2 linked regions of the Gimesia benthica genome follow. The protein of the gene in region 2 interacts with the protein of the main gene of each other region in a pairwise test. Links are inferred from orthologs where the notes say so. Each region holds a gene or a part of one and is shown on either strand. Other genes may lie near its edges.

The links.
Region 1: the proteins of F1728_RS32820 (region 2) and dnaX interact in binary tests that used the Escherichia coli proteins (3 or more experiments, as listed by UniProt). The link is inferred for Gimesia benthica from one-to-one orthologs.

What each region holds. Positions count from the first base shown.
Region 1 is NZ_CP043930.1:282,493-293,370, forward strand. The notes cover bases 801-3,699. They hold dnaX (DNA polymerase III subunit gamma/tau), read right to left. Parts: upstream 3,195-3,699; coding sequence 1,407-3,194; downstream 801-1,406. Other genes in these bases: recR (recombination mediator RecR), read right to left, coding at 801-967; F1728_RS01260 (YbaB/EbfC family nucleoid-associated protein), read right to left, coding at 1,051-1,404; F1728_RS01270 (amidase), read left to right, coding at 3,616-3,699. Also shown: rpoN (RNA polymerase factor sigma-54), read right to left, coding at 1-281; more of recR, read right to left, coding at 341-800; more of F1728_RS01270, read left to right, coding at 3,700-4,947; F1728_RS01275 (acyl-CoA desaturase), read right to left, coding at 5,035-6,042; F1728_RS01280 (response regulator transcription factor), read right to left, coding at 6,261-6,995; F1728_RS01285 (sensor histidine kinase), read right to left, coding at 6,992-8,068; F1728_RS01290 (DUF2784 domain-containing protein), read left to right, coding at 8,335-8,769; F1728_RS01295 (SDR family oxidoreductase), read left to right, coding at 8,900-9,628; F1728_RS01300 (YheT family hydrolase), read left to right, coding at 9,668-10,723; F1728_RS01305 (aldehyde dehydrogenase family protein), read right to left, coding at 10,775-10,878. UniProt on the Escherichia coli protein: Part of the beta sliding clamp loading complex, which hydrolyzes ATP to load the beta clamp onto primed DNA to form the DNA replication pre-initiation complex.
Region 2 is NZ_CP043930.1:563,450-574,436, forward strand. The notes cover bases 2,306-5,313. They hold F1728_RS32820 (DNA polymerase III subunit alpha), read left to right. Parts: upstream 2,306-2,679; coding sequence 2,680-4,947; downstream 4,948-5,313. Other genes in these bases: F1728_RS02365 (hypothetical protein), read left to right, coding at 2,306-2,396; F1728_RS32825 (helix-hairpin-helix domain-containing protein), read left to right, coding at 4,992-5,313. In the rest of the region: F1728_RS31170 (MFS transporter), read right to left, coding at 1-270; tRNA (adenosine(37)-N6)-threonylcarbamoyltransferase complex ATPase subunit type 1 TsaE, read left to right, coding at 489-968; F1728_RS02360 (NAD-dependent epimerase/dehydratase family protein), read left to right, coding at 1,010-2,017; more of F1728_RS02365, read left to right, coding at 2,115-2,305; more of F1728_RS32825, read left to right, coding at 5,314-6,197; F1728_RS02375 (hypothetical protein), read left to right, coding at 6,332-6,934; biotin synthase BioB, read left to right, coding at 7,199-8,257; F1728_RS02385 (terpene cyclase/mutase family protein), read left to right, coding at 8,438-10,594; F1728_RS02390 (DUF1559 domain-containing protein), read left to right, coding at 10,955-10,987. UniProt on the Escherichia coli protein: DNA polymerase III is a complex, multichain enzyme responsible for most of the replicative synthesis in bacteria. This DNA polymerase also exhibits 3' to 5' exonuclease activity. The alpha chain is the DNA polymerase catalytic subunit.

The sequences.
Region 1 (10,878 bases), 280 kb from region 2 along the record:
GACTCGTTGTTGGTTTCGTTGCCGGCGACCATCTCTTTTTCGTCGAGCTTGTAACTGTTGGCATCGTCGTCAGCCTGACTCCGCATCAGTTCCGTTTCGGTGTCCGTCGTCCCTTCAGTATCACTGACCCGTTCCAAACAGACGTTCTCTGCCAGTTCCTGGTCAATGCGTTCCTCCAACGCCTGTAACGGGAGTTGCAGAATCTCCATGGACTGGATCATCCGGGGAGCCAGCTTCATCTGCTGGCCCAGTTTCATTTGTTGTGAAATATTCAGATGCATATATTATCCGAATTCAAACTCATCATGGTTGTTAAAAGAAAACAAATGAAAATGAAAACCTAGAACCTTTGTCGTCCCTGCAAGGCATCCGCCAACATCTCTTTATTCGCAAATTCCAGGACGCTGCCGGAAGCGATTCCGCGCGCCAGCCTGGTAATCTCTACATTTTCGTGTTCGAGCAGATTCGAAATGTAGAGAGCAGTCCCGTCCCCTTCCAGGGTCGGGTTGGTAGCCATAATAATTTCCTGTACGCCATCCTGCTTGACCCGGCGCACCAGGGCGTTGATCGTCAGATCATCGGGGCCGACTCCTTCCAGGGGAGAAATTCGTCCCTGCAGCACATGATACACACCCTGAAACGAACTGGTGGCTTCCAGTGAAACCACATCCCGGGGCTGTTCGACAACACAGACCAGTTTTTTATCCCGTCGTGAATCAGCACAGATGCTGCAGACGTCCTGTTCGGTCAGGTTAAAGCAGATCTTGCAGGGATGAATCGCCTGTTTTACGGCAATGATGGCATCCGCCAGTTGACGCGCTTCGGCCTCGGGAATCGAGAGGACATAGTGCGCCAGACGTTCCGCCGACTTGCGACCGATTCCGGGCAGCGTAGCAAACTGGTCAATCAATTGCCCCACGCTGGAACCATAAGGATGAGACTGATTCTCTCTTCCACGAAACGCCATAAAAGTGAACTCTTTATAATGAGAAATCGACGAACGAAGCCCAGCGATACCTGGCTGGAAATCAGGGGGAGGGGAACCTCAGCCTACGAATTGGGATTGAACTTGGACAATGCCTCATCGAGACCGGGGATGTTTAGCCCTCCTGTGATTTGAGCCATTTCTTCCGCTGCACCCTCGCGGGCTTTATCGAGAGCGGCATTGGTTGCTGCTGTGACCAGATCTTCCAGCATTTCCTTGTCACCGCTCTCCAGCAGTGTCGGATCAATGGTGACACCCAGAATTTTCTGCTGGCCGTTGGCTTCTACAGTCACCATGCCACCACCTGCGGCGCCTTCGAACTTCAGCTTGGCCAGTTTGTCCTGCATTTCCTGCATCCGTCCCTGCATTTCCGAAAACTGCTTCATCATGCCGGCCAGATTTCCCAGTCCTTTGAACATGGCTATGATTCCTCTTTTTTCTCTTCCGTTTTGACTTTTAAGACATCCACTCGCACGCTCTGGGCATTAAACACAGTCAGTGCCTCTTGCAGAAATTCATCTCCAGCAGGTGCCAGATCTCGTTTTTCCACCCGTTTTTTTTGTGCTAGTGAGTTATTTTCGTCTGCGGCATCTTCTGCTTCTGCTGGTTCCTGAACAATCAGACGGATCTTGGCCCGCTCTCCTGTCAGTTTCTCCAACGCTGCTTCGAGTTTGACCATCATTTCAGGTCGTTCGCAGTACTGTTTGGCAAAATTATAGCTCTTGGAGAATTGTAAATCCAGCTGTTTCGGCCCAGAAATTGCTATTGACGCCACCCCCTTCAGGGAGTCTTTCAACAGATCCCCTGTATTTTCAATAAGTTGCGACAACAGTAAACTTTCCATCCCAGCCCGGAGTGGAATCAAATCCCGGGTAGGAGGTGGGCTTTCAATTGAATTTGACGCTACAACCGATTGATTTTCATTTTTTTTTTCAATTTTTTTTTGATCGACAGCCGGTTGAGGAGCCGGTTCCGGACGGGAAGGGGTTTCCCGGGGAGGGGGAGCAGGAGCTGAAACCGGGGCTGCAGAGACTGCGGGACGGGGGGCGGCGGCCATCGCTGGGACTGCCCCGCCTGATTTCACAAACGCACACAACTGGTCGAGGTCTTCCAGCAGAGACATCCGGATCAACGCCAGCTCGACCAGGGCACGACCATGGCTGGCGCGGAACATTTTATTCCGCGCTTCATTCAAAACCTGAAACGCTGCCAGGCAGGTATGAATTCCCCAGACTTCCGCCTGTCGTTGCAGGCTCTCCCGATTATTTTCCGAGATGGCCAGCAGCGTAACATCATTGGCGCCACTCGCCACGACCGACAGATCGCGCAGGTAATTCAGGAGCTGATCAACCAGCTCATTCAGCTGCACGCCTGAGGTCAGGGCTGCATCAAACAGTGAGAGCGCTACATCCCGCTTTCGCTGCATCAACGCATCCAGTAGTCCAATCAAACGCTCATCACTGGCAGTCCCCAGGATACGGTGCACACCTTCTGCCGTCAGTTTATCTTCACCAAACGACAGCAGCTGGTCAAAAATGGACTGGCTGTCCCGCATTGAACCGCCGGCCCGCCGGGCAACCAGCTGGATGGCATCATCGGCAACTGTGACCCCTTCTGCTTCCGCGATCTGTCTGAGTCGTTCACAGATACTCGTCTCTTCGATATACCCGAAATCGAACCGCTGACAACGGGACAGAATCGTATCGGGTAACTTATTGGGCTCGGTCGTACAGAAGATGAATTTAACGTTCGGAGGCGGCTCTTCCAGCGTTTTCAGCAGGGCGTTGAAGGCCTCTTTGGTCAGCATGTGCACTTCGTCGATGATGTAGATCTTGTATTTGGATCGCATCGAACGCACATTAACATTGGCCCGCAGCGAGCGGATATCATCAATCCCGCGGTTCGACGCACCGTCGATTTCCAGAACGTCGACATCGCTGCCTGTCGCTATGTTCTGACAGATTTCGCACTCGCCGCAGGGGATTCCATCCTGCGTGTTGGGACAGTTCAAAGCCTTGGCTAAAATTCGGGCCATCGACGTTTTACCGACTCCGCGGGCTCCGGTAAACAGGTAGGCGTGTGCGACCCGGTCTCCCCGGATGGCGTTCTGCAGCGCCCGGGCAACCATTTCCTGTCCCACCACTTCCGAGAAGTTTTGCGGGCGAAAACGACGGGCCAGCACGGTGTACTGTAGCGATTGTTTGGACATGCGTAACTTCAGGAATCGAAATCAAATAGAGGCATTGTTTGGCAAACGGCAATCGTCTGACTGCTCAAACATCTACAATAGGAGACTCCGGGCTGTTTATCCAGTGAGAGAGTAGCCCTGATTGAGATCTGCATCGCGAATCGACACGGGAAATGAAAACAGGGGCGAAATACTGCCCCCTCGTACACCTGGAATAAACCGCTGTGGGCTGCTTCGGTTAAGATCTGACCCGGTCAACGACTACCCCACCATACTCGGGGACAGCATTCCGCCCCTGAATTGATAGCGTATCAACGCGTGAACCATGCATTATGGAGCTAATTTTCCAATCGTCAACCCACTGCCATTTGATTTCCGACGCGGAATCATCGAAAATCAAAAAAACCTGTGATAATCCGCACCCATATATCAGAAACCGATTATGAATCTGTTCCAGACACCACCTCAAACCATCGCAGACACACAACAGGCCCTCAAGGCAGGCACGCTCTCGTGCCGCGAACTTCTGGAACAATGCTTCCGAAAAATCGATGCGGAAGAAGATGTCATCCACGCCTGGGCTTACCTTGATCGTGTGTCCGCCTTTCAACAGGCCGATGAACTGGACGCGGAAATTCAACGAGGCATCTGGCGGGGTCCGCTGCATGGCATCCCCGTGGGTATCAAGGACATCATCGACGTCAAAGGCATGCCCACCCGGGCCGGGCTGGAATCGCGGGACGAGACGCCCGCCTCCCAGGACGCGATGGTCGTCGCCAACCTGCGTCTGGAAGGAGCGATCTTTCCCGGAAAAACGGAGACGACTCAGCTGGCCTGCTTCGATCCACCACCCACACGAAATCCCTGGAATCAGGACCACACGCCAGGAGGCTCCTCAAGCGGTTCTGCCGCCGCTGTCGCTGCAGGGATGTGCCTGGCGGCAGTCGGTACTCAGACCGGAGGCTCCATTATTCGTCCCTCGGCTTTTTGCGGTATTGCAGGGTTGAAGCCCACTTTCGGTATGGTTGACCGACAGGGCGTCATCCTGCTCTCCGACCATCTGGATCATGTGGGACCGATCGCACAGACGGTGGTTGACCTGGTGATCATGCTGGACTGCATGACCGACCAGGCGACGTATCTGCCTTTATTAATGGAACCCGTTACCGAACCACCGCGAATTGGCTGGCTGTCGGGATTTTTCTCAGAACGTGCGGAGCCCGAGATGCAGCAGGCCCTCATGATGGCTTCTGATGAATTGAACGCCGCTGGTGCACCGATTCGAGAATGTCCGCTGCCAGCCGAATTTGATTCGATTCTGGAAGAACACATGGCATTGATGGGTTATGAAATCTTTCAGCACATGGGCGGGGATTACGACCAGAACCCGGATGACTACGGCCCTGCGATCAGCAAAGTCCTCGAATGGGGCAGAAGGGTCACCCCCGAACGCTATCAGGCCAGTCTGGACTATCAGAATATGATCAGCCAGGTCATGCGACGCTGCTTCGCCCGTTCCGAAATCCTGATCTCTCCCGCCACCTATGGGGTTGCCCCCACCCCGTCAACGACCGGGAATCCCGGAATGAATGCCCCCTGGAGCCTGACCGGCTTCCCGACAATCACCATTCCTGTTGCTGTCAGTGAGACCGGCCTGCCGCTGGGAATCCAGATCACTGGACATCCCGATAAATTTGACGATCTGCTCAAAGCCGCCCAGTGGTGTGAAAACGTCTTAAGACCGGGGTATCTGGAACAGATTAAACAAGGCTGACTTACTCTTTTATCGTTCAAGCATAAAAAAAGCCCTGACCGGTTTTCGCCAGTCAGGGCTTTTTCAATATTTATTCAATGAACGTGTTTACTTCGCGACTACGATGCCGTTCTTACCGGGCTCCGGATCAACTTCCGGCTCGGCGTTCTTCTGAGGAATCCGATCGTTAACATCGTATGCCTGTCCAATGGCCCGCAGTGCTTTGATGGACCACCAGGTAATGTCGAATTCCCATTTGCGGTGACCGGCGGGTGCTACGGAAGGATGAGCGTGGTGATTGTTGTGCCAGCCTTCGCCGTAAGCGACGATTGCGACCCACCACAGGTTCTTGGACTGATCGGTCGTTTCATAGTTGCGGTAACCCCACAGGTGTGTCGCGGAGTTCACAAACCAGGTTGAGTTGTAAACAAATGCCATCCGGGCACACAGGCCCCAGAGCAGCATTGACCAGGCCATGTACATCCCGCCCATTGCGTATCCAATGCCGAACAGGACGAAGCCGGAACCAACCACCCAGAGTCCGTAGGTCTTTTCGAAGAACTGCAGCATCTTGCGATCTTTCATGTCGGGCACATAGTGCTCGAAGAACTTCTGGTTGACTTCCTTGCTGCGATACACGAACAACCAGAGCAGGTGAGACCAGAAAGTTCCCTCAAACGGAGAGTGGGGATCACCGTGCTTGTCAGATTTCTGGTGATGCAGGCGATGAGTCGCGGCCCAGGTCAGCGGTGAACCTTCACCCGACAGCACGCCACAGAGCAGCACGAAGAACTCAGCAGGAGCACGCAGCTTCATCGATTTATGTGAGAGGTAACGGTGGTAGCCCAGGCAGATGCCAATACTGGCGGTGGCCCAGTGCAGTACCAGACAGGTCACGACGGCCTGCCAGGAGATGAAGAAAAACGCCGCGACAGCACCGATGTGAATGCCTGCCATCCACAACAGAATGACCCAGTCCACATTGCTCCATTTCAGGTTCTCTTTGTGGAACTTGCAAATGATCTGCTCGCGCTCTTCGCGTTTTTTGGATTTCTTCGGCTGAGCTGTAACCGTGGATTGATTCTCAGGAGGTTGCTCTAAGATGACACTCGCCATGATATCCTCATCGTTTCGTTAGGTATCTTGATGGTTTATTTGCAGAAACCAGACTTCCACTGATCTCTCACTTCCACGGAATTCTAACAATGAGGTCGACACGAGGTGTCTGGTAAGGGTCATATAATTGTCAAAGTTATGTCAAAGTAAAAAAAAGTCTGCAATTTCAGGACTTCGAACCCGAAAACCCTTAAGAAATCTCACACTTGTCCACTCGACTACTCCGACATTTCTTCCGGCATGAAGCGATAGCCGGCCCCACGTACGGAAACAATGTGCACTGGTTCGGCAGGATTGCTCTCGACCAGTTTTCGCAGCCTCAGCACGAAATTATCGATCGTGCGGGTCGTCACAAAGGCAGATTGCTCGCCCCAGACGTCGTCCAGAATCTGGGCTCGCGTCAGCACCATTCCCTCATGCTCGATGAAATACTGGAGCAGCCGCAACTCCAGATTGGTCAGGCTTTTCCTCTCGCCATCGACTTCGATTTCAAATGCTTCAAAGTCCACCGTCACATTACCGAACTGGTATTCCTTGGGCATCTTCCGCGTCGTGACTGGTGCTTTCTGGACCAGACTTTTCCGCTTGAGCAGGTTCTTGACCCGGCTCAAAAGTTCGGGCAGGGCGAACGGCTTCGTCATATACTGATCGGTCCCGCAATCGAAAGCGTAGGCCTTGTCTTCACTCAGCTCGCGGGCACTGAGAACCAGGATTGGCACGACTTCGTCGATCCGGCGGATCTCCTTGGCAATTTCATATCCGCTCATTCCCGGCAGCATCAGGTCCAGTACGACCAGGTCAATACTCTCCCCGTCCGACTCATAGCATTCTTCGAAATGACGGATCGCAGTCGGACCGTCCTCGGCAGTCAGTACCGCATAACCTTCCTGTTCGAAGTTGAACTTTAAACCCTGTGCGAGTGCTTTTTCGTCTTCAACAACAAGTAACTTCATTCTTCCGCTTTCCCTGGCAAATCGATGGCAAATACGCTCCCGGGCTGGTCCAGTCGATCATGTACGGTGACTTTACCGCCCAGCAGATGTACCAGTGTCCGTACAATATACAGGCCCAGTCCCGTTCCTGTTTTGCGCCGCTCCAACTCACTTTCCCCTCGATAGAAGATTTTAAAGATCTCTTTGCGGATTTCCGGATCGACTCCTTCGCCATTATCCATCACTCGGGAAATCACCCGGCCACCACTGCTCACGCGCACTTGAATCTGAACCTTCGGCACTGCACCGCCATACTTGATGGCATTGTCGATCACGTTGCGAAAGATCATTTCCAGTAGAATTCTGCGTGTATGTACCGTGGCGGCCTCGATATCGAACTCGCATACCTGGTCGATATCCAGTTGACGACGATTGCATTCCAGCTTGGCACAGTGGCGAATCAAAGGTTCCAGCAGAATGTCTTCCGGATCGGACTGCATCCCCAGCGCATCCAGACGTTTCACCTCCAGGAGCTGCGAAATCAGATGATCCAGTCGTTCCAGCTCAGTCTTCATCGTGACATAAAATTCGCCTCGCTGCTCATCAGAAAGCTGACGAAGCTGTAGTGTTTCCAGGTAAAGTCTCAGCGAAGCGAGTGGTGTTTTCAGTTCGTGCGTCACACTGTCGATAAAATCAGACTGACGCTGATTCAGGCGAACTTCCTTGATGGTCAGCACGAGATACAGTGAGAGTCCCACCAGAATCAACACGAAGACGACCGTACCGATCGCCAGGGCCGTCCACCAGTAAATTTGCGCCGCCAGAATGATCCAGAACACCATGAGTGCGACATTCAGGATCATCAGTACGACACTTAAGGTGATCGGTAACCGTAATCGTCCCCGCCGCACTTTTCTCATCAGCGTTTCCGTCCCGCGATTAGTAGAACGCGCGTCTGCTGCGACTGAAGACTTCGCCGAGGCAGAGCGTCCCTCATTCTGTTGCTGTTCTGCGGATGACTTCACAGTTTCTTTTCCGATGCGTGTTCCCAAAATTCGACGTCCCGTCATCAACACACCTATATCCATCTTCATGGCTGACTCATCGATTGAGCATGATATCGACGGTCATTCGGAACTCAACGCCATTATAGCGAAGTCTCCTTGAACTGAATATAAGTCGTGCTGTCAATCATCATAACTTCATTTTCACAAATCGCCACTCAGAGTCCAGGTCGGTACAATTTGAGAATTCTCTCTCATTTTCAGGAATATTCAGCCAACCCCGGGTCTCCTAAGAGAGAGCACCTGTATTAAAAAGTTATTCCCGTCTACAGTTTCCTGTCTCGCCGGAAGTGGAGATGAATTTTCACGACACCCAATTTCTGAGCAAGCTGGCCGCAGATGCCATCGTGGTTATTCATTTCGCCTTTGTGCTGTTCGTTCTGATCGGGCAGTTACTGATCATGGTCGGTGCCCTGGCCGGGTGGAACTGGATCCGTAACTTCAAATTCCGTCTGATCCACCTGGGTTCGATTCTGTTCGTCGTAGCCGAATCTCTGCTGGGTATTGTCTGTCCGCTGACCACACTGGAAAAATGGTTGCGCGAACAGGCAGGGGAAACCTCCTACGAGGGCGATTTTATTGCCAGCTGGGTCCATGATGCGCTCTTTTTCGATGCGGCTCCCTGGGTCTTTACGGTCTGCTATACGCTGTTCGGGCTGCTGGTTCTGCTCACATTTCTCTTCGCGCCCCCGCGTCGAAAACCCTCTGTACAGACGCCTGCGGAAGCCTGAATTATCCCGGTTTCCCTCTGCACATCATTTCTTTTCAATCTGATTTTTCGTAAGATTGGGACAGGTTCCAACTGAGGACCCGCCTTGAATTGACCCACCTGTCTATATCACCAGATTGAGAAACAGAAACATGCCAGGATTAGAAAATAAGAAAGTTGTTGTTACCGGGGGAGGGACTGGAATCGGAGAGGCCTGTGCCCTCATACTGGCCCAGGCCGGTGCGGATGTCGTCGTGGGTGGCCGTCGTCAGGAACCACTGGAGAAAGTTGCTGCCAAGGCCGAAGGAAAAGTTGACTACCATGTGATCGATGTCGCCGATCGTGACAGCGTTGCGGCTTTCTTCAAAGCAGCCAACGAGAAACTGGGCCAGATTGACATCCTCGTCCATTGTGCCGGCATCAACTGCCGAGACCGCTCCATGGAAGTTGTCTCCCCGGAAGACTGGGATCGCCTGATGACTGTTAACGCGACCGGAGCTTTCAACTGCATGCAGGCGGTTTTGCCCCAGATGCGGGAACGCCAGGACGGACTGATCATTAATATCTGTTCGATTTCCGGTTTGCGGGCTGCTCTGCTCGGCGGCGTCGCCTATAATGCATCCAAGTTTGCGATGACTGCGCTGGGAACCACCGTCGCCCAGGAGGAAAAAGACCGTGGGATTCGAGTTTCCACCATATACCCGGGTGAAGTTGAAACTCCGATTCTGGACGAACGGCCTGTGCCCGTCAGCAAAGAACATCGCGCCAAAATTCTGCAGCCCGAGGACGTTGCTGCTGCCGTTTTGATGATCAGCCAGTTACCGCCTCGTGCTCACGTTCAGGATCTGACCATCAAGCCGACTACCGCGGCCTTTGTCTGATTGGCTAATTTTAAGTGTGTTCCGCAGGAATCAAGCTGAATGAAGAGTGATCTGGTATTTCCACCGTTTGTGCCGCATCGTCTCTATAAAAATCCTCATTTGCAGACGATCGTGGGGCAGTTTCACTCGCGTGTGAAAACTCCCTATCAGGCAGAGCAGCATTCGTGTCGCCTGCCTGACAGCGACCTGTTAATCCTGCACGATGACTGCCCGGGCCCCTGGAAACCGGGGGACCGCGTGGTGATCCTGCTGCACGGCTTGTCGGGATGTCACCAGAGTTCTTACATGATCCGCCTGGCACACAAGCTGAATGCGCGGGGAGTTCGTGTGTTTCGCATGGATCTCCGCGGCTGTGGGGCAGGGACGGGACTCGCTAAATCTCCGTATCATGCCGGCAGCTTTCACGATCTGCAGGTTGCCATCGAACAGATCGAGTTCATGTGCCCGCGTTCGCCGATCGGCGTCGTCGGCTTTTCGCTGGGTGGCACGATCACACTCAATTACCTTGCCCGTCACAAACCGGGTTCGGAACTTGTCGACCGGGCGCTGGTCCTCAACCCACCACTCCGCCTCGCGGAAAGTGTGCAGGTATTCGGCAAGCCACTCTTTGGTCGCTACCAGCGGCACTTTGTGACGAACCTCATCAAACAGGTCCGCAAGTCGCATCAGTACCAGGAACATACACACAAAATCACGGGCGCAAACTATCCACGCACCCTGCTTGAATTCGACGATCAGTTCACAGCACCGCTGGCCGGTTTTGAGTCTGCCGAAGATTATTACAACCGTTGCAGCCCCTGTGATGTCCTGCCGGAAATCTCGGTTCCGACGCTGATCATCTCTGCTAAGGACGACCCGCTGATCCCATTTAAATCTTACCAGCCCGCGATTGAAAAACTCGCGAACCACGACAAGGTCACCCTGTATCTCACAGAGCAGGGGGGCCACCTTGGCTTCATCGCAGGTCCTTCCAGCGATCCCGATCCGCGGTGGTCCGACTGGCGAATCGTGCAATGGCTGATGGCAGATTCTCCCGAAGCACTGGCCAGCCAGATCCGGGAGCAGACTCACTCCTCACTGATTCAGACCGCCTGATTTTCACCAGACGGTCTGCAGTGAGAGTTCGAATTATATAACCTTTCCGGCTCAGTGAGCGGCCGGCGGTTCGTTCTGGAAGGCACGCGCCCGGAACAGGAACTCGACGATGTTCCCTTCGTGCGGCTGCAACCAGTTCAGAGCATTCGTCTTCA
Region 2 (10,987 bases):
AGGTCCGACCAGAGGCATCATGATCGCCCCCAACACAGGACCAATCCATAAAATTGAGGGAATTGGATATCGATCGCGAATATAGCCGAAAACGGGTTGCGCCAGCGATGAAGCCAGTGCATGAATCGTCAAAACCAGAAACAATGCGTTTTCCGAAAGCGAGTGTACCCGTTCCAGTTCCCCCCAAAGGGGACCGACCACAATGGCTGAGGCATCAACGATGATGTGCGTGAGCGTGAGACAGATCAGACAGCGATAAGCGTAGGGCATTTTGAAACAGAATTTCGAGGCAGGGGATCAAACAGGAGGACAGCTGATATTCTACTGATGTGCCCCGTGAATTGGAAATCGGCTGCCCTGGAGCAGTCTGAGTTTTGATATGTTTTCGGCACGTGATATACAGGGATGATGCATTGTGATTTTAAGAAAAACAGGCTATACCAGCAGAAGTTCAGTGACTCAACCTTCGATTCAGGAAAGATGGATACTTGGAAACAGCGGCAGAATGGTCCTTTGACTCAACCAGTGAAGCAGATACCCGGCGTCTAGGGGCACTGTTGGCCGCTCAACTGGTTCCAGGCACGGTCATTGCCCTGAATGGGAATTTGGGTGCCGGTAAAACTCGACTCGTCCAGGCGATTTCCGCGGCACTGGGAGTCGATCCTTCTGAAGTAAACAGCCCCACCTTTGTACTGGTGCAAGAGTACGAAGGTCAACTTCCGCTCTACCACTTCGACACCTATCGTCTCAAAGATACAGACGAATTCCTGGAACTGGGAGCAGACGAATTATTGTATGCAGAGGGAGTATGCCTGATTGAATGGGCGGAAAAAGTTTCAGAAGTGCTGCCCCGTGATGTCTTGCAGATCACGATCACACACGCCTCAGAAACCGCTCGTCGCTTCGAATTCAGCGGACTGGGTCCTCGTTCAGCCAAAATCATCGCCGCTCTCAAAACCATAGGCTGAAACCATAACACCATAATGCCGCATCGGCAGGGAGGCCAGACATGATAAATCCAGCTGAGGAGAAACTGCTTGTTACAGGTGCGACCGGACTGGTAGGCAGCCAGGTGATCCAGCGGGCGCTAGAACTCGGTCAACCAGTCACCGCTCTGGTCCGCTCTGTAGAGCAGGCGTCATTCCTGCAAGAGCAGGGGGCAGAACTGATTGAAGGCGACCTGACCCGTCCCGAAACTCTTCAAGGCAAGCTCTCGGGCGTTACCCAGGTCGTACATACCGCCGCCAAAGTGGGAGACTGGGGTAAGGTCGAAGAATACCGTCAGACCAACGTTACCGGTTTAATGAACCTGATCGCAGCTCTCCAGGAACAATGTAAGCTACAGCGATTTATCCATATCAGCTCCCTGGGCGTTTATGCAGCCCGTGATCATCATGGCACTGATGAAACCGAGCCCCCTCATGCATCCGGCATTGATGGTTACACTTTGAGCAAAATCGAAGCAGAGCAACTGCTCCAGCAACAGTCGATTCCATATACCATTTTGCGTCCCGGATTCATTTATGGCCCCCGCGACCGGACCGTTCTGCCCCGAATTCTGGAGCGACTCCAGTCTGGTCAGTTTGCATATCTCGGCTCTCCTGAGAAACTGATGAATAACACCTATGTGAAACACCTGGTGGATGCTATCTTTCTCGCATTGAATCAGGAACAGGCCGTCGGTCAGATATACAATATCACCGACGTTACCCTGGTCAGCAAACGGGAGTTCATCTCAACGATCGCAGAACAGGCCGGATACAAGTCACCAGAAAAAGTAGTCCCACTGTCGGTAGCCCGGCACCTCGCGAAACTGCTTGAGCGACTCTGGCGTCTGCTGGGAAAGAAACAGGCCCCCATCCTCTCTCAGGCACGTATCAAGTTTCTGGGATTGAATCTGGACTATAGCACGCTCAAAGCGCAGCATGAGCTGGGCTATGCACCACAGACGACCTATCAAGAAGCCATGTCAGAGACTATTGACTGGTTTCGAGAACATCAGAAATTGCCAGGGTAACTCTTACTTGTGAATTCCCTGTGAAAATACCTGTTTTTATAGATCTCCAGAGAATGGGTATTTGACCCGACTCTCTCTTCAAGCTTAGAATAGCCACATGGAAAGTGAACTGACGTCTGCACCCGATCTGCCAGAGACAGAAACAAATCTCCCCCAGCGGAGTCGGCGGCGGTATATCATCAGCTATCTGATTCAACTGGCTATTTTCCTGACGATATACATCCTTTCCATCGGTCCATTGTTCTGGCAATGGTTTGCTTCGTACCACTCAATGAGCTCCCCATTCTTCGCCGCATTCTATATGCCACTCTTACTGGCCTGTGACCTCTGTCCGCCCCTCGCAGATGGCGTAAACTGGTACATCAATCTCTGGATCTAAGCCACCTGACGATTCAGGTCAGTCAAGCTTGCAGCAGCTTTCAGGATCTGGTCGCCTGAAAAGAGACGCCCTGAATTCCCAGGCTTTTAACATCAAAGCTCGTCCATATCAAAAACCCAAACCTCAGTAGCGTAAGGTAGATTGACAAACCCAATATTCCAAATACACTCATTAACTGGAGCACTGTCGTGGAATTCTCCCCAGTGTCCTGCCTTAGATATCTCTCACTGCGCAAGCCAATAACTGCCTGGACGGCAGCCATCATATGGGAGCACGGAAACTCATGAGCGACACACGTCCTTTTGCTCACCTGCATTGTCACACTCATTTCAGCATGCTGGATGGCGCCAGCCGCATTCCGGAAATGGTCAGCAAGATCAAAGAAGCAGGCATGAACTCGCTGGCAATCACCGACCACGGCAACCTGTACGGAGCGATGGACTTTTATAGCCATTGCCGGAGTCAGGAAGTCAATCCGATCCTGGGTCTGGAAGCGTATATTGCCCCCCGCAGCCGTTTCGAAAAGGGGGCTTCGCGGATGAAAGAGGCCAGTTTTCACCTGACCTTGCTGGCCCAGAATCGTCAGGGGTTCGAAAACCTGATCAAACTCTCATCCATGTCTTACCTTGAAGGCTTTTATTATAAGCCGCGAATCGACAAGGAGATCCTGGAAGCCCACAGCGACGGACTGATCCTGCTGACAGGCTGTGCCGCAGGCGAACTGTCGCACCATATTCTGGGAGAAGACTGGGAAGAGGCTGAAAAGCTATGCGCCTGGTATGAAAAAGTATTCGGCGATCGCGTGTATATGGAGATCCAGAATGCCGGTCTGGAGATTCAGCGGCAGTGTATGGAAGGCACAGTCGAACTGGCCAACAAAATGGGCCTGCCACTGGTTGCCACCAACGATGCGCATTATGTCGAACAGGAAGATGCTGTTGCCCAGGACGTACTGCTCTGCGTAAGTACGCGTGCGGTCGTAAGTGATGAAAAACGGATGAAAATGACAGGAGACCAGTTCTTCGTCCGTACTCAGGAAGAAATGTATAACGCGTTCCCCGGCTTTGAGGATGCGGTTGCCCGCACACAGGAGGTTGCCGAGCGGGTCGACATTCAGATGTCGGACAAAAAATTCTACCCGGTATTCCAGCCACCGGATGGCATGACAGACACTCAGTATCTGCGCAAACTCTGTGAAGAACGCCTGCCCCTCAAGTACGGTGATGAATTGAGCCAGGCGCACTGGGATCGTCTTAACAAGGAACTGGGCGTCATCGAGCAGATGGGTTACTCCAGTTACTTCCTGATCGTGTGGGACTTTGTCGTCTTTGCTGAAAGTGAGAAGATCCCCTGTACGGCCCGTGGTTCGGCTTGTGGAGCCATTGTAGCTTTCCTTCTGGGAATGTCGCAGGTCTGCCCCCTGAAGTACGATCTCCTGTTCGAACGATTTCTCGACCCCAGCCGTACCGAACCGCCCGATATCGATATCGACTTCTGTCGTGACCGCCGTCAGTTGGTGATCGACTACACCAAAAAGAAATACGGCGAACGCAGCGTGGCCCAGATCGGAACGTTCGGTACACTCAAGGCCAAAGCCGCCATCCGTGATGTCGGCCGTGCGCTGGGCGTCCCCCTCGCGCGCGTCAACGAAATTGCCAAGATGGTTCCCGATTCACTGGGGATCAAGATCAAAGATGCCATCAAGGAAAGTCCCGATCTGCAAGCCGCCTACGACCAGGATATGGAAGTAAAACAGCTGCTTGATCTCGCTATGCAGTTGGAAGGTCTCTGCCGCAGTGCAGGGACCCACGCTGCGGGAGTGGTGGTCGCCGACTTGCCACTTTCTGAAGTCGTCCCCCTGCAGACAATCACCGGCAAAACGGACATTATCACCCAGTGGGATGGTCCTACCGTGGAATCGGTGGGGCTGCTCAAGATGGACTTCCTCGGTCTGCGAAACCTCACTATTCTGGACAAAGCCGTTCAGAACGTTAAGAAGCATTGTGGGATTGAAATCAATCCGCACCAGCTTCCTCTGGACGATGAAGAAACGTTTGCCCTGCTGCAACGCGGAGAAACAAAGGGCATTTTCCAGTTGGAAAGTGGAGGAATGCGTGACCTGCTGACCAAGATGAAGCCGGACAAGTTCCAGGACATCATCGCTACGTCGGCCCTGTATCGCCCGGGTCCTCTGGAAGGGGGGATGGTGATGCAGTACGTCGATGTGAAACACAACCGGATTCCGATCCCTAAAGTTCATCCGATCGTGGATGAAATTCTGGAAGAAACCTATGGCGTGATGGTTTACCAGGAACAGGTGATGCGGATTCTGAACCGCGTCGGAGGGATTGAGCTTTCTGCCGCGTATCGTTGTATTAAAGCGATCAGCAAGAAGAAGCTCAAAATCATCGCAGAGTTCAAAGACCAGTACATCGCAGGTGCCAAAGAACGGGACATGGATGAAAAACTGGCAATCGAACTCTTCGACATGATCGAAAAATTTGCCGGTTACGGTTTCAATAAATCGCACTCCACAGCTTATGGGGGGTAGCCTATGCAACTGCGTACCTTAAAGCGCATTATCCCAAAGAATTCATGGCCGCCTTGCTTTCCTGTGGGATGGAGAGCCATGAGCGAATCAACGAGCATGTCGATGACTGCCGCAGAATGAAAATTGAAGTTCTGCCACCGGACATCAACCGGTCCGATGTGGAATTCAGTGTCGATGGCGAAAAGATTCGTTTCGGCATGGGCGCCATCAAGGGGGTCGGGGAGCAGGCCCTCGAAGAAGTAGTGAAAGAACGGGAAGAAAACGGTCAATACAGCAGCCTGTATAACCTGTGCGAACGTGTCGACCCCAAATCGTTAAACCGCAGCACCTTGGAAACACTAATCAAAGCTGGTGCCTTGAACAGCCTGGGCGGCAATCAGGCACAATTAATGCTGACTGTAGAAAGAGCAGTGCAGTCGGCTCTCAAGATTCACAAGGACCGCGCACGCGGGCAGAAAAGCCTGTTCGGCGATGAGCCTGCCAGTGATGAATCCGATTCTGCAGATGAGGCACTGCTACCAGAAGCCGAAGACTGGTCGAGGGCACAGAAACTCGCCGCTGAAAAGGAAGTATTTGGTTTTTACCTGACTTCACATCCCCTGGCTGAAATGGGTGATGCCTTGACCAAGTACGCGCAGAATAGAACGAATGAACTCGCAGAAATGGAAGACCGGGACGAAGTCATTCTAGCCGGCATGGTCTCCTCCATCAAAAATGCTGCCACCAAGAAACCCAGTAAGAACGGTCACACCCGGTACGTAAACTTTGACTTTGAAGATCCGCACGGCCTGGTACGCTGCATTATGTGGCCCGAACAGTTCGCTCGCTTCGGGGAAAAGGTCAAGATGGAAGCCATGGTGATCATCAAGGGTAAGATAGACAAACGGGGCAGGGAGCCCAACGTAATAGTGGACCAGTTACTGACTCTCAACGACGCCCGCAAACAGTTTACCGACCGGTTGGCGATTAACTTCAAACGAGGAGTCCACACGCGACAGGATATGGTCAATGTACATGATGTGCTGACGCAGTTTCCAGGACAAACCGAGGTTATTCTGGTCGTCGATTCCGTGGACCAGGAAAAGCCGGATACGAGCTTGAGGTACGTCTTGAACCCGCCCGGTAATCTTCGCGTGTCCTGCAGCGAGGAGTTCGAAAACCGCCTGAAAGCCACGATTGGTGAAAGTCATATCCACTTTCACACTCCTGTCGTGAAGAAAAAAGCGATTGGCGGAAGTATCGGTCGCTAAGCCCGTTGCAGCGACAAACCGTTTAAAAGTGCTGTTTTCGACTGATTTTTAAGAAATCCGGGGCTCCAGACGAACCGAAAATAAGATATAGTTGCGCTACCGATACGGTAAATTTGCACATTCAGGAAGAAAAAATGGTTAAAAAAACATCGGGAATACTTTTGCTGGCGCTGACAGGACTCTCAGCACCGTTCTGGTTTTCTGCAACCAGGGCAAACCAGCAGACAGGAGAATCCCGTCAGCCACTGCAAACCCGTCAGGCCGTTCTGCAGCAGATTCCACCTCGTGTAAAACCAGAGTGTGAGAGAGCGAATTCCCCTCAAAAGCCTGTATCTCAGGCTCAAGAATCGGACGTCATTACTGGCGAGATGATTTCACAGTTGACTCCCGAAGAGATTCTGACCCGGCTCGTTGGACGTTGGGAGCAGACCAAAAGCACCAGCCGACAGATCCTTACCATCGAAGAGAACGGCAAGGCGACGATGATCGTCGAACCTCAGGGACTCTGGACTGCTGTCCTGGGAGACCGGGTCACGATCAATATTGAGTGGAGCCTCAATCAGGGGAAACTGACACTGCGAACCATTGGCGGAAGTCCAGAGAGTAAAGTAGATTACATCAAACAACTCTGGGGAGAAGAATTTGTCCGGGAAATTCACAGCATTGAGAACAAAATGTTCACACTGCGGGATGACTCCGGCGAAGTGAATCAAAAATGGATCCGCACTTCCTACTGATCAAAACTTCCGTTTATCCCGTCAGTTACGCTTCCATGCCACTCCGAAACTTGTACTCTCATCTATTTCGCCTATCATAGAGGCACATGGCTTCTGCCTCTGATCTTGCGAATTCAGGCAGGACGCTCAAGATTCACCTTCTGTTGCATTTTCTCTATACAGAAATCCACACACCGTAATTCAGGCGGGTGAAGAAGCGTAATTAAGAGGCTGGCACTTCAGCCAGTGATACCAACGTTGTTTACTACTGAAAGATCTTTTTTAATGAGCACTCAGGTTCCCGCATCTTCTTCTCGCTGGCAGTCGCTGGCGGACCAGGTTTTATCCGGTTATCAGCTGACCCGTGAAGAGGGTCTGGAAATCTTAAATTCATCTGACGATGAGCTTCTGGAACTGCTGGCAGCCACCTATCGGGTACGGCAAAAATACTTTGGGAAACAGGTTCAACTCTATTACCTCAAAAACGCCAAGAGCGGACTTTGTCCAGAAGACTGCGGTTACTGCTCACAAGCCCGCGGATCCAAGGCAGACATTCCTAAGTACCGTATGCTGAATGAAGAGAAGCTGCTCGAGGGCGCCAAGGCCGCCGATGAAGCTAAAGCAGGTACTTACTGTATCGTCGCCAGTGGACGTGGCCCCACCGACAAAGAAGTGGAGCACGTTGCCAGTGTGGTAGAGAAAATCAAATCAGAATACGACCTTCGCATCTGCTGCTGCCTGGGACTGCTTAATGAAGAGCAGGCACAGCGTCTTTCGCAGGCCGGCGTGAACCGGATCAATCACAACCTGAACACCAGCCGCGAATACTACGACAAGATCTGCTCCACCCATACGTATCAAGATCGCCTGAATACTCTGAAAGTGGCCAGGGAAGCCGGAATGGAACTCTGCAGCGGACTGATTGTCGGCATGGGAGAAACACTGGAAGACATAGTCGATGCCACTTTTGAGCTGCGTACCCTGGAAACCAAATCGATCCCGGTCAACTTCCTGAATTCCATCGAAGGTACTTCACTGGAAGCAGTAGATGAGCTCGACCCCCGTCACTGCCTCAAGGCACTCTGCCTGTTCCGCATGGTTCATCCCTCAACGGAAATCCGAATTGCAGGCGGACGCGAAGTAAACCTGCGTTCGATGCAGGCCATGGGGCTCTATGCTGCGAATTCCATGTTCGTCAGCGACTACCTCACAACCAAAGGGCAGGCCGCAGAAGCAGATTATGAAATGATTTCTGATCTCGGATTCGAAGTCATTGTATCGGGCCACGAAATGGATGCATCCACTGAAGCCCCCGAACTGGCAGGACAAACCGAGTCCTGCTGAGCCCGCTATATTATCACCCCAGGAGGGTTTTGTGAATTTCACAAAGCCCTTATCTGGATTGAGGTTGTAAGAATAACGCTCCCAACGTATGATTCCGCCTTCGGATTGAGCGCACGGCGTACAGGCCTGCTCAATCTGCGGGAATGGAATCCATTATCTTAGAGTCAGGGAGCACCTGAAATGAATTCAGGCAGACTGCGTGCCAGCGATCTTTCCAACAGCTCGGCAGCCGAAAACGAAACCACCCCCACCTTCAAGATTTTTCCGAGTACGGAAGCAGCCCCCTTTGATCACCCCGATCAATTGTTGAAGGGCATCGCCCGCTCACGCGATTATCTGCTCTCCCTGCAGGATCCCGACGGCTACTGGTGCGGCGAACTGGAAGGAGACTCAATTCTCGAATCAGAGTACATTCTGCTCCTCGCATTCCTCGGTAAACAGCACAGCGAAGAAGCGATCCAGTGTGCCAATTACCTGCTGGATATCCAGATGCCCGAGGGGGGCTGGAACATGTACCCCGAAGGCCCCATTGAAATCAGTGCTGCAGTAAAAGCCTATTTTGCCCTGAAACTGACGGGCCATTCGCCCGACGCTGAGTACATGCAACGGGCTCGTAAAGCGATTCTGTCAGCAGGCGGGGTCGAAGCCGTCAACAGCTTCACACGGTTTTACCTGGCACTTCTGGGAGTGATCCCCTATTCGAAATGCCCCGCTGTCCCTCCCGAACTGATGCTGATTCCACGCTGGATGCCATTCAACATTTTTGAAATGTCGGCCTGGTCCCGAACCATTCTGGTTCCTCTCAGTATTCTCTGGGAATATCGCCCCTCGGTCACACTTCCGGAAGAGCAGGGGATCAACGAACTGTTTACAGGTTCCCCAGAGAACTACCCTCGAAACGTCCCGAAATCAGAGGCACTCGATTCCCTCAAGAAAAAAACCTGGTTCGACTGGCACCGCTTCTTTCAAGTCGTCGACCAGGGCTTCAAACTGGTCGAAAACCTGGGGATCAAGCCTTTTCGTAAACGGGCAGTCAATAAAGCCTATCAATGGATGCAGGAGCGATTCGATCACAGCGATGGACTCGGAGCCATTTTTCCTCCAATCATCTGGACCGTGATCGCTTTAAAATGTCTTGGAGAGGATGAAAGCAGTCCTGATATCCAGCGTGCCTTGAAAGAACTCAAAAAACTACAGATCAAAGACGGCGACCGCATCCGCCTGCAGCCCTGTAAATCCCCCGTCTGGGATACCGCCATCAGCACGATCGCACTTCGGGAAGCAGGCGTCTCCAATCGTCATCCGGCCATCCGTCAGAGCGTAAAATGGCTGCTCTCCCAGGAAGCCAGAATTCCGGGCGACTGGGTTAATTCAAGCAAATCCCAGACTCCCGGCGGCTGGTACTTTGAATTCAACAACGAGTTTTACCCCGATGTCGATGACACAACGATGGTCATCATGGCCCTGCGTCGTTGTCTGCCCAAAAACCTCAAACAGGATCAATGGCTGACCGACTTCCTGGTCAATCCTGAATGGAATCCCTACGAAGAAGACCTGGATACAGAAGCGATTGTCGCAGGCAGAAGTGAGTCGCGCGAACAGGCCTTTGCCGACCTGGAACTGTTACAACCAATGATTGGCGCCATCCGCAGGGGCGTGCACTGGGTCCTGGGAATGCAGAACAAAGATGGCGGATGGGGCGCATTTGACCGGGACAATGACCGGGAATTATTCACACAGGTTCCCTTTGCCGATCACAATGCGATGGTGGACCCGAGTACCGCCGATTTAACGGCCCGGGTCCTGGAAGCATTCGCCGATGTCCAGCTCCCCATCAACCACCCCGCTACGCAACGCGCGATTCAGTACGTCTGGAGCGAGCAGGAAGACGATCACTGCTGGTACGGACGCTGGGGAATCAACTACCTCTATGGTACCTGGCAATCGATTGTCGGTCTGGTTGAGATTGGAATCCCCGCGGACGACCCTCGAATTGTCCGCGCAGTGGGCTGGTTGAAGTCAAAACAGCAACCCAGTGGTGGCTGGGGCGAGACAGCTGACAGCTACGCTGATCCCTCTTTACGCGGACAGGGAGAGGCTACGCCTTCTCAGACCGCCTGGGCTCTAATGGGCTTGATGGCAGCGGGAGAAATTGACTCAGCTGCAGTTCGCCGAGGTATTCACTACCTGCTGGAAACCCAGAAGAATGACGGTAACTGGGACGAAGAACCATTTACCGGAACAGGCTTCCCCAAGGTCTTCTATCTCAAATACCACCTGTACCGCACCTATTTTCCGCTAATGGCATTGGCCCGATTTGAACGCCTGCGTCGTTGAAAAAATTGCATGCCAATATTTCCAGAAATATAGGGTCCACCCCTATGCACAGAATTCCACGTTCGTCAAAAAAACAAATTTCCTGATAAATTTCAGCAAAATAAACACCTGAAAAACAGGGACTTGAGGCAAAAGTATACACACTTGTCTCCTGCCGAAAAAATATTTTAATTTTTTCTTAAACTAAGAACAAGCAGTGCTTGTTTCCTCTTCATCGCAGGTATATTTTTCTACTGCGATTGCTATCCATCCAGACTGTGAAGTCTACCAATTTGCTCGCAGATGGATTGGCAGTTCGACTGCACAGGCAGTTCAAGCAGGCGCCCTCTAAACCCAACCCTAAGACAAACTGGAGTTAAGATGAAGAGTCGTAAAGGAACCTCAAAGCGTGGG